Regions from separate parts of the Streptomyces sp. NPDC023157 genome, predicted to be linked through region 1. Evidence: riboswitches for the same ligand, from Rfam matches in the RefSeq annotation. Region 1 holds a riboswitch; each other region holds the start of a gene.
What was found. Region 1 has a riboswitch for cyclic di-AMP ahead of ACZ3ZE_RS21905 (M23 family metallopeptidase). Riboswitches for the same ligand answer to the same signal wherever they lie in the genome.

Region 1 (3,264 bases):
TTCTTCTCCACGCTGACGACGTTCCTCACGGGCGTCGCCGCCGTCCTCGCCAGCATCGGCCTGCACCTCTACAACGGCACGGTCAGCCATATCTCCTCGCTCACCGAGACGCTGACCGTCCTCACCGTCGCGGCGCTCGCCATGCTGATCAATCGGGTGGTGCGGCGCAGCGGCGAGCGGCTCGCGTCGGCGCGGGTGATCGCGGCGACGGCGCAGAAGGCGGTGCTCCCGACGCCCGCCGCGCGGATCGGCGGGCTGCAGGTCGCGGCCCGGTACGAGGCGGCGCAGGCCGACGCGTTCATCGGCGGCGATCTGTTCGCCGTCCAGGACACCCCCTACGGGGTACGGCTGGTCGTCGGCGACGTGCGGGGCAAGGGGCTCGACGCGGTGGAGGCCGTCGCCGTGGTCATCGGCGCCTTCCGGGAGGCCGCCGAGCTGGAGCCGACGCTGGAGGGCGTGGCGCAGCGGCTGGAGCGGGCGCTGGACCGCGAGGGCACGCGGCGGGACGGGCTCGACGCCTTCGAGGGGTTCACGACGGCGGTCCTCGCGGAGATCCCGCGCGGGGACGGCGGCGGTGTCGTGCGGGTCGTGAACCGGGGGCACCCGGAGCCGCTGCTGCTGTACGGGGACGGCGGGCTCGACCGGCTGCGGCCGACAGAGGCCGCGCTGCCGCTGGGGATGGGGGAGCTGGCGGTGTGGCCCGACCGGGCCGACGAGACGCCGTACCCGGCGGGCGCGACGCTGCTGCTCTACACGGACGGCCTCTCGGAGGCGCGGGACGCGCGGGGCGTCTTCTACGATCCGGCGGAGCGGCTCGCGGGGCGGCTCTTCCCCGGCCCGGAGGAGCTGCTGGACGCGCTGGTGGCGGATGTGCGGCGGCACACCGGCGGGGGCTCGAACGACGACATGGCGCTGCTCGCGGTGAGCCGCCCGGCGGCGGGGCAGCCGGAGCGGCGCCGGACGATGCCGGTGGTGCCGCCGGGGCAGAGCGCGGAGGTGGGTCCTGCGGCGTCTCCTGCGGTGCCTCCGACGGCGGCCCCCAGGGTGCCTCCGGAGGCGCTTCGGGAGGATGGTGACGGGACGTAGTCGAGGGGTGTCGCTCCGATAACAATTGATGCAACGTCAGATTCCCGGTGTGACGCGGATCCTGTCTGACCGGGGGTCAACTCGGGCCATTCCCTCTCAATTCAGCTAATGATCAAGGGGGACGGCTTGGAATCGGGAGGCCGTGTCTATTAACGTTCGATAACGCAGCGCGGTCGTCACAGCCGTCGCAAGAGACGGCACCGTGCGCGCGCGCCGAATCCCGCAAGGGAACCGGGGAACCACCACTTGGGGTGAATCGGGCCACGTCGCACCCGTGCGGCACACCCGTAGGAGACCTTCCTGCTCCGAACCCGTCAGCTAACCCGGTAGGCGAGAAGGAAGGAAAGGAGAGCGCCTCCGTGGCGTCCAACACCCCTGCTCCCGAAGCCCCCTTCGACTCTTTCGGCGCCCATGGCGCCGCGGGCGCGGGCGGGGAGGAATGGAACCCCACCGAGGACTCGCTGCGGGCCCAGAACCGCTCCGGCGGCCGGCACCGGGTCGTCAAGCAGCGCTCCAACTTCGCCCGCTCCTCCACCGTCCTCGGTGTCGGCGTCATCGCCGCCGTCGGCGCGGGCGGCCTGGCCACCGCGCAGGACAAGCCCCCGGTCGCCATAGCCCTGCCGGACCTCGACCTGCCCGACGCCTCCGAACTCCCCGGCATCGGCGACCTGATCGGCGGCAAGGACAAGAGCGCCGGCGACAGCGCCCAGGTCACGAACAACGCGCAGCCGCTCACCGCCCTCACCTACCTCGCGCCCGAGGACAGCACCTCCGCCGACGCGCCCGCGGGGACCAAGCAGCAGGCCGCCGACGCCGGCGAGGCCCTGCGCGCCCGCATCCTCCAGCAGGCCGAGCAGCAGCAGGCCGCCGCCGACACCGCAGAGAAGGAGGCGGCGCAGAAGGCCGCCGCCGAGAAGGCGGCGACGGAGGCCGCGGCCAAGGCCGACGCGGCGGAGAAGGCGGCGGCCGAGGCGAAGAAGAAGGCCGACGCGGAGGCCGCGGCGAAGGCCGAGGCCGAGCGCCTGGCCAAGCTGGCCGCCAGCTACTCGCTGCCCACCTCCTCGTACACGCTGACCTCCACCTACGGCGAGGCCGGCTCGATGTGGTCCTCCGGCTACCACACCGGCCTGGACTTCGCCGCGCCCACCGGCACCCCGGTCAAGGCCGTCCACAGCGGCACCGTGAAGTCGGCCGGCTGGTCCGGCGCGTACGGCTACCGCATCGTCCTGGAGCTCGAGGACGGCACCGAGATCTGGTACTGCCACCTGTCCTCGATGACGGTCGGCGCGGGCCAGTCCGTCGGCACCGCCGACACCATCGGCCGGGTCGGCGCCACCGGCAACGTCACCGGGCCCCACCTCCACCTGGAGGTCCACACCCCGTCCGGCGGCGGCATCGACCCGGCGGGCTGGCTGCGCTCGAAGGGCCTCAGCCTCTGACGTCCGGACGGACGTCCCCCGCGGAAGCGGAATAGGCCCGGTCGCGCGGAGGGTTGATCACTCCATGACTTCTCTCCGCAAGCTGGGCTCCTCCGACCTGCACGTCTTCCCGCTCGCCCTCGGCGGCAACGTCTTCGGCTGGAGCGCCGACGAGGCGCAGTCCTTCGCCGTCCTCGACGCGTACACCGCCGCGGGCGGCAACTTCGTCGACACCGCCGACGTCTACTCCGCGTGGGCCGAGGGCCACGAGGGCGGCGAGTCCGAGACCGTCATCGGCCGCTGGCTCGCCTCCCGCGGCAAGCGCGCCGACGTCCTCGTGGCGACCAAGGCCGGCGCCCACCCCCGCTACAAGGGGCTGAGCGCGACCACCATCAAGGGCGCCGCCGAGGAGTCGCTGCGCCGCCTCGGCACCGACTACGTCGACCTCTACTACACGCACTTCGACGACGAGTCCGTGCCCGTCGAGGAGATCGTCACCGCGCTCGACCAGCTGGTGAAGGACGGCAAGGTCCGGGCCGTCGCCGCCTCCAACATCTCCCCGGAGCGGCTGCGCGCCTCCCTCGACTTCGCCGAGGCCGAGGGGCTCACCCGCTACGTCGCCCTCCAGCCGCACTACAACCTGGTCTCCCGCGAGACCTACGAGGGCGCCCTCCTGGAGACCGCCGAGCAGGCCGGCCTCGCCGCCGTGCCGTACTTCGGGCTCGCCTCGGGCTTCCTCACCGGCAAGTACCGCCCGGGC
Region 2 (3,264 bases), on a different contig from region 1:
AGGCCTCGACCGAGCCCCAGGTCTCCTCGATGGTCGCGAACGCGGCCCGCAGATACTCCACCCGCGCGTCGAAGAGCGGGCTCAGCAGCTCCATCACCTCGGGCGACATGGCGTCCTCGGCGGTGGAGCTGCGCTGCACCTTGTAGCGGCGGTGCGGCTCGTTCGACTTCACGTAGTCCGCCTCGATCGCCTCGCGCTCGACGCCGAGGGCGAGCAGCGTGATCGCGATGGACAGACCGGCGCGGTCCTTGCCGGCGGCACAGTGCATCAGGGCCGGGACGCTCTCCTCGGCCATCGCGTGCAGGACGCGGCTGTGCTCGGCCGTCCGCTCCACGATCATCTTCCGGTACGAGTCGGACATCCGGGCCGCGGCCTTGCCGTCGCCCAGGATCCCGCGCAGCTGCGTCAGGTCGCCCGAACGCACCAGCTTCCAGAACTCCTTGCCGTCGGCCGGGTCGTTGAGCGGTATGTTCACGTTCCGCACGCCGGGCAGCTCCACGTCCGCCCCCTCCATGCGCCGGTCGGCCTCGTTGCGGAAGTCGAAGACGGTGTGCAGGGCGAGGGTGGCGAGAAACGTCGCGTCCTCCGGCGTGGCGTGCGCCAGGTGACCGCTGCGGAAGAGGCGTCCGGCGCGCACGCTCCGTCCGTCCACCGTCGGCAGTCCGCCGAGGTCGCGGAAGTTGCGTACGCCGGTCAGCTCGGGCTCGGTCGTCGTCTGCGTCACGGATGCTCCTGGTCTCGAGATCGGTTCCTGAGGCAATCATCCAGGTGAGAGGCCCCGACCGCACCCCCTCGGGCTGGAATGAGCATTCTGTCCGAATTGAACCCTTAGGGGTAACGCGCCCTGATACCGGGGGAGATGGGATTCGGTGCGTGAGCAGCGTCATAGACGTGACGGACCGTGCCTGATCGTCTTTTCCAAATTCCCTTCCGGAAAGGGAAATCGAGGGACCGTCATCCACGGAGGGTGACCGCAATTCCGGCCGGAAATCGCACCTGAGTCACTGTCGGGAAATCGGTGGCTTGTTCACGCCCACCCGCCTCGTCTAGCGTCGCGCTCAATCCGGACGGACCGCCTAATCCTGCCGCCGCCCGGAATCCGCACACCACCCGTACAAGGCAGGAGCGGGGGACCCAGGTAGTACGCCGATCCCTCGAAGAAGGACGGCTCGGGGTGAAGTCGCGCGCAACGCGACCGGACATCTCCAGTCCGAACCCGACAGCTCACCTCGCAGGCGACGGAGAGGAAATCGCCATGCCCGCGAAGGGTAAGCACCGCCGTCCCAAGGTCAACCCGATCACCCGCGGGTTCGTCGCCGCCGGTACCGGTGGCGCCGTCGTCGTCCTGCCGCTCATCGGCGCGACCGGCGCGCACGCCGCCGAGCAGGCCGCCCCGACCGCGAAGGCCCCGCAGGCCGTCGCCGCCGCGGCCCCCGCCCAGGCCCCGGCCGCCGCGCCCGCCGCCGCCCCGAGGGCGTACACCGTCGTCCGCGGCGACTACCTGTCCAAGATCGCCGGCGAGCACCACCTGGCCGGCGGCTGGCAGAAGCTCTACCGCGACAACCGCCAGGTCGTCGGCGAGGACCCCTCGCTGATCCTCCCCGGCATGAAGCTCACCCTCGGCGCCAAGAGCACCGCCAAGGCCCACGCGCCGAAGGCGACCGCCCCCGAGCGCGGCGCGCAGAGCACCGGCGACGACACGCGCGCCTCCCGCGGCAGCGAGCGCTCCTCGGCCGCCGCCACCTCGACGGCTTCCTCCTCGTCCGCCTCGTCGGCCTCGTCCTCCTCTTCGTCGTCCTCCTCGGCCGGCCAGACCTCCTCCTCCGGCTGGGTCACCCCCATCGCCGGCGGCGCCGTCTCCACCCCGTACCGGGCCTCCGGCTCGATGTGGTCCTCCGGCTACCACACCGGTGTCGACTTCATCGCCTCCACCGGCACCACCGTCCGCGCGGTCGGACCCGGCACCGTCTACTCGGCCGGCTGGGGCGGCGCGTACGGCAACCAGGTCGTCATCCAGCACGCCGACGGCACCTTCTCGCAGTACGGGCACCTCTCCTCGCTCTCCGTCTCCGCCGGCCAGACGGTCAGCGGCGGCCAGCAGATCGGCCTGTCCGGCGCGACCGGCAACGTCACCGGACCGCACCTGCACTTCGAGATGCGCACCGGGCCGGAGTACGGCTCCGACATCGACCCGCTGGCCGTCCTGCGCCAGCACGGCGTCAGCATCTGACGCGTCTGAGACATCTGGGGCATCTGTCCCATAGAACTCACCGGTTCACCCCGGAGGCCCGGCACCCCTGTGCCGGGCCTCCGGCGTATTCCGGCTTGGTGGAATCTTTATCGGTGGCATATGTCACCTGTCGTCAACCCCTCCTTACGGTCGCGTAGGTCACATCCATAAGGGAAAGATGTGCTCCCGTGGCAGACGATTCGAGAACAAGAGACAAGAACGCATTCGGGTCGTACGCGGCGATCGGTGACAGCTTCACGGAGGGCGTCGGCGACCCCGGCCCCGACGGGACGTACGTCGGATGGGCGGACCGGTTCGCGGTCCTGCTCGCCGACCAGCTGCCGGAGAACGACGCCTTCCGCTACGCCAACCTGGCGGTGCGGGGGCGCCTTCTCGACCAGATCGTCGCGGAACAGGTCCCCCGGGCGAAGGAACTCGCCCCCGACCTGGTGACCTTCTGCGCCGGCGGCAACGACATCATCCGCCCCGGGACCGACCCCGACGACGTGGCCGAGCGCTTCGAGCGCGCGGTCGCCGACCTGACCTCCGCCGTGGGCACCGTCATGGTGACGACCGGCTTCGACACGCGCGACGTGCCCGTCCTGAAGCACCTGCGCGGGAAGATCGCCACCTACACCGCCCACGTCCGGGCCATCGCCGACCGCTACGACTGCCCGGTGCTCGACCTGTGGTCGCTGAAGTCGGTCCAGGACCGGCGCGCCTGGGACGACGACCGGCTCCACCTGTCGGCCGAGGGGCACACCCGGGTCGCGCTGCGCGCCGCCCAGGTCCTCGGCCTTCCGGTGCCGGCCGACCCGGACCAGGCCTGGCCGCCGCAGCCCCCGCGCGGCACCCTGGAGGTCCGCAAGGACGACATCCACTGGGCGAAGGAGTACCTGGTCCCGTGGATCGGGCGCCGGCTGCGCGGCGAGAGCTCCGGGGACCACGTCGAGGCCAAGCGCCCCGACCTCATGCCTCTCTAGGAGACGTCCGAGGGGGACACGGGGAGGCCGGCCGGTATCCGCTCCAGGACG
Region 3 (3,264 bases), on a different contig from region 1:
GTGCGGCGCTGGGCGGCGCGGGCGGCCCCCAGCGGCTCCAGCAGGGTCCGGACGTCGAGCAGGTCGGCCGCCTCCTGCTCGGTGGGCTCGGCGACATGGGCGCCGGCGTGCCGGCGGGTGACCACGAAGCCCTCGGACTCCAGGGTGCGCAGCGCCTCGCGGACCGGGACGCGGGAGACCCCGTAGCGGCGCGCGAGCTGCTCCTCCGTCAGCCGGGCGCCCCACGCGAAGACGCCGGAGACGATGTCGTCCCGGATCGCCGTGCATACCGAGTGCGCGGGAACACGCATGTCCGACCTCCGTAGGTGATCCGCGCGAAACCCCGTCGAGTGGCGCCCGCCCTGCGAACTCTCGCGAACTCTATTGCAGGACGCCGGAATTTCCGATGCCACCCGGTAATTGGGGCACGAAAAAGAAGCCCCGGCTCGTTCGAGCCGGGGCTTCTTCACAGAATTCACACCTCAGACCTGGACCCCGCGGGCGCGGAGGTAGGTGATCGGGTTGATGTCCGATCCGTACTCGGCGCTGGTGCGGGCCTCGAAGTGGAGGTGCGGGCCGGTCGAGTTGCCGGAGGAGCCGGAGATGCCGATCTGCTCGCCGGGGGTGACCGTCTGGCCGACGGAGACGCCGATCGAGGAGAGGTGGCCGTACTGGGTGTACGTGCCGTCGTTCATCCGGATGACGATGTTGTTGCCGTACGCGCCGCCCCAGCCGGCCTCGACGACGGTGCCCGAGCCCACGGAGACGACCTGGGAGCCGTAGGCGGCGTGGAAGTCGATGCCGGAGTGGTGGCCGGAGGACCAGAGCGAGCCGCCGGTCTTGTAGCCGGTGCTCACGTACGAGCCGGCGACGGGGAGCTGGAAGGAGCTCAGGCGCTTGCGCTCGGCCTCGCGGGCGGCGCGCTCCTTGGCGGCGCGCAGCTCCTTGGCGCGGGCCTCGGCCTTGCGCTTCGCCTCGGCGGCGGCCTTGACGCGGGCGGCGGTCTCGACCGCCTCCTTCTCCTGCGCGGCGGCCTGGGCGTCGACCCGGTCGGCGAGGGAGTCGGCGGTGATCACCTGGGTGAGGCCGGTGTCTTCCGGGGAGACGGGCTCCGTGTCGGCGGCGAACGCCGGGGAGGCCAGGGTTCCGATGACGCCGGTCGTCGCAAGGGTCGCCACACCGGCGATGCCCACTCCGCGGCGCGCCAGACGGCTCGGACCACGATGCTTCCCGGTGGCACGGGTGAACGCCATGTAGTGGCTGATCCTTTCCTTCCCTCTCGCCTACCGGGTTAGCTGACGGGTTCGGAGCAGGAAGGTCTCCTACGGGCCCCTCCGCTCGCTGAGCGAAGGCGTCCGATTCACCCCAGGGACTGCGATGGGTCCCCGGCTCCCCAGGCTCGCGCCTTACGGGGACTCGGCGATGACTGCCCGTTGCCGCGGATGCGGCGTCGTACTGCGGACGAACAGTCGGGTCGAAGCTAGGCCGATCTTCTGTCAATCGCCAAACAGACACGCTCTTTTGTAAGACATGCCACAGGGCAGAAGATCACACTTCTCAGCAATACGGACAAAAGGGAGGACCCCGACGAACCAGGTCGTCGGGGTCCCCGAACCGGTGTGACAGCGGCTCAGTCAGCCGGTCACGACCGTCACTTCACCGATGCCGAGGGCACGCACCGGCTCCTCGATCTGCGCCGCGTCACCGACGAGCACGGTGACGAGCCGGTCCACCGGGAAGGCGTTGACCACGGCCGCGGTCGCCTCCACCGTGCCGGTCTCGGCGAGGCGCGCGTACAACTGCGCCTGGTAGTCGTCCGGGAGGTGCTGCTCGACCTGGTCGGCGAGCGTGCCCGCGACGGAGGCGGCCGTCTCGTACTTGAGCGGCGCGACGCCCACCAGGTTCTGCACGGCCACATCGCGCTCGGCGTCCGTCAGACCGTCGGCGGCGAGGGTGCGCAGCACCTTCCACAGGTCGTCAAGTGCCGGGCCCGTGTTGGGGGTGTCGATCGAGCCGCTGATGGCGAGCAGCGACGCCCCGTTGCCCTCGCCGTCGGAGCGCAGCACCTGGCCGAAGGCGCGCACGCCGTACGTGTAGCCCTTCTCCTCGCGCAGGACGCGGTCCAGACGGGACGTGAGGGTGCCGCCGAGGCAGTACGTGCCGAGCACCTGGGCCGGCCACACACGGTCGTGGCGGTCGGCGCCGACGCGGCCGATGAGCAGCTGCGTCTGGACGGCGCCGGGGCGGTCCACGATGACGACCCGGCCGGTGTCGTCGGCCGAGACGGACGGCATGCGCCGCCGGTCGGCCGCGGTGCCCGTCCAGGCGCCCAGCGTCTCGGCTAGCACCTTGTCGAGGTCGACGTCAGTGAGGTCGCCGACGACCACGGCGGTGGCCGTGGAGGGGCGCACGTACGCGTCGTAGAAGGCGCGGACGGCGGCGGCGTCGATCGCGGCGACGGTCTCCTCGGTGCCCTGACGCGGCCGGGAGGCGCGCGCGGAGGCCGGGAACAGCTCCTTGGAGAGCTGCTTGGCCGCTCGGCGGGCCGGGTTGGCCGACTCGTGCGGGATCTCGTCCAGCCGGTTGCGCACCAGCCGCTCGACCTCGGACGCGTCGAACGCGGGGGCGATCAGCGCCTCGGAGAGCAGGCCGAGCGCCTTGGGCAGCCGGGAGACCGGGACCTCCAGGGAGACCCGTACGCCCGGGTGGTCGGCGGCCGCGTCGAGGGTGGCGCCGCAGCGCTCCAGCTCGGCGGCGAACTCCTCGGCGGTGTGCTGGTCGGTGCCTTCGGACAGGGCGCGGGCCATGATCGTGGCCACGCCGTCCAGGCCCTCGGGCTCAGCGTCCAGCGGGGCGTCGAGGGAGATCTCGACGGCCACGACCTGCTGGCCGGGGCGGTGGCAGCGCAGCACGGTCAGCCCGTTGTCCAGGGCGCCGCGCTCCGGGGCGGGGAAGGCCCAGGGCGTGGCCTCGCCCGGCTGGGGCTGCGGGTGGAAGGTCATGCTCGTCAAAGACGCGGCAGCGTCGGTCACTGGTCCGCTCCCTCTTCCTCGTCGCTGTCGGCGTCGTCGCCGTCGGCGCCCACCGGTTCGTAGACCAGCACGGCGCGGTTGTCCGGGCGCAGGGTGGCCTTGGCGACCTCCTGCACCTCCTCGGCACTGATGTCGAGGACCCGGTGCACGGCGGTCAGCGCGAGCTGCGGGTCGCCGAACAGCACCGCGAAGCGGCACAGTTCGTCGGCGCGGCCCGCGACCGTGCCGAGGCGGTCCAGCCACTCGCGCTCCA

Region 2: another riboswitch for cyclic di-AMP. It lies ahead of ACZ3ZE_RS09450 (M23 family metallopeptidase); the one in region 1 lies ahead of ACZ3ZE_RS21905 (M23 family metallopeptidase).
Region 3: another riboswitch for cyclic di-AMP. It lies ahead of ACZ3ZE_RS26170 (M23 family metallopeptidase); the one in region 1 lies ahead of ACZ3ZE_RS21905 (M23 family metallopeptidase).

Annotation. Positions count from the first base shown of each region.
Region 1 covers NZ_JBVHIL010000005.1:685,156-688,419, forward strand. The annotation lists gene ACZ3ZE_RS21900 (PP2C family protein-serine/threonine phosphatase) at 1-1,086, shown strand, start outside; cyclic di-AMP (ydaO/yuaA leader) riboswitch at 1,288-1,433, shown strand; gene ACZ3ZE_RS21905 (M23 family metallopeptidase) at 1,446-2,525, shown strand; gene ACZ3ZE_RS21910 (aldo/keto reductase) at 2,590-3,264, shown strand, end outside.
Region 2 covers NZ_JBVHIL010000002.1:859,353-862,616, reverse strand. The annotation lists gene ACZ3ZE_RS09455 (tyrosine-protein phosphatase) at 1-724, opposite strand, end outside; cyclic di-AMP (ydaO/yuaA leader) riboswitch at 1,098-1,253, shown strand; gene ACZ3ZE_RS09450 (M23 family metallopeptidase) at 1,256-2,230, shown strand; gene ACZ3ZE_RS09445 (SGNH/GDSL hydrolase family protein) at 2,419-3,213, shown strand; gene ACZ3ZE_RS09440 (STM4011 family radical SAM protein) at 3,210-3,264, opposite strand, start outside.
Region 3 covers NZ_JBVHIL010000007.1:365,244-368,507, forward strand. The annotation lists gene ACZ3ZE_RS26165 (GntR family transcriptional regulator) at 1-290, opposite strand, end outside; gene ACZ3ZE_RS26170 (M23 family metallopeptidase) at 462-1,232, opposite strand; cyclic di-AMP (ydaO/yuaA leader) riboswitch at 1,245-1,411, opposite strand; gene ACZ3ZE_RS26175 (M16 family metallopeptidase) at 1,614-2,981, opposite strand; gene ACZ3ZE_RS26180 (M16 family metallopeptidase) at 3,008-3,264, opposite strand, start outside.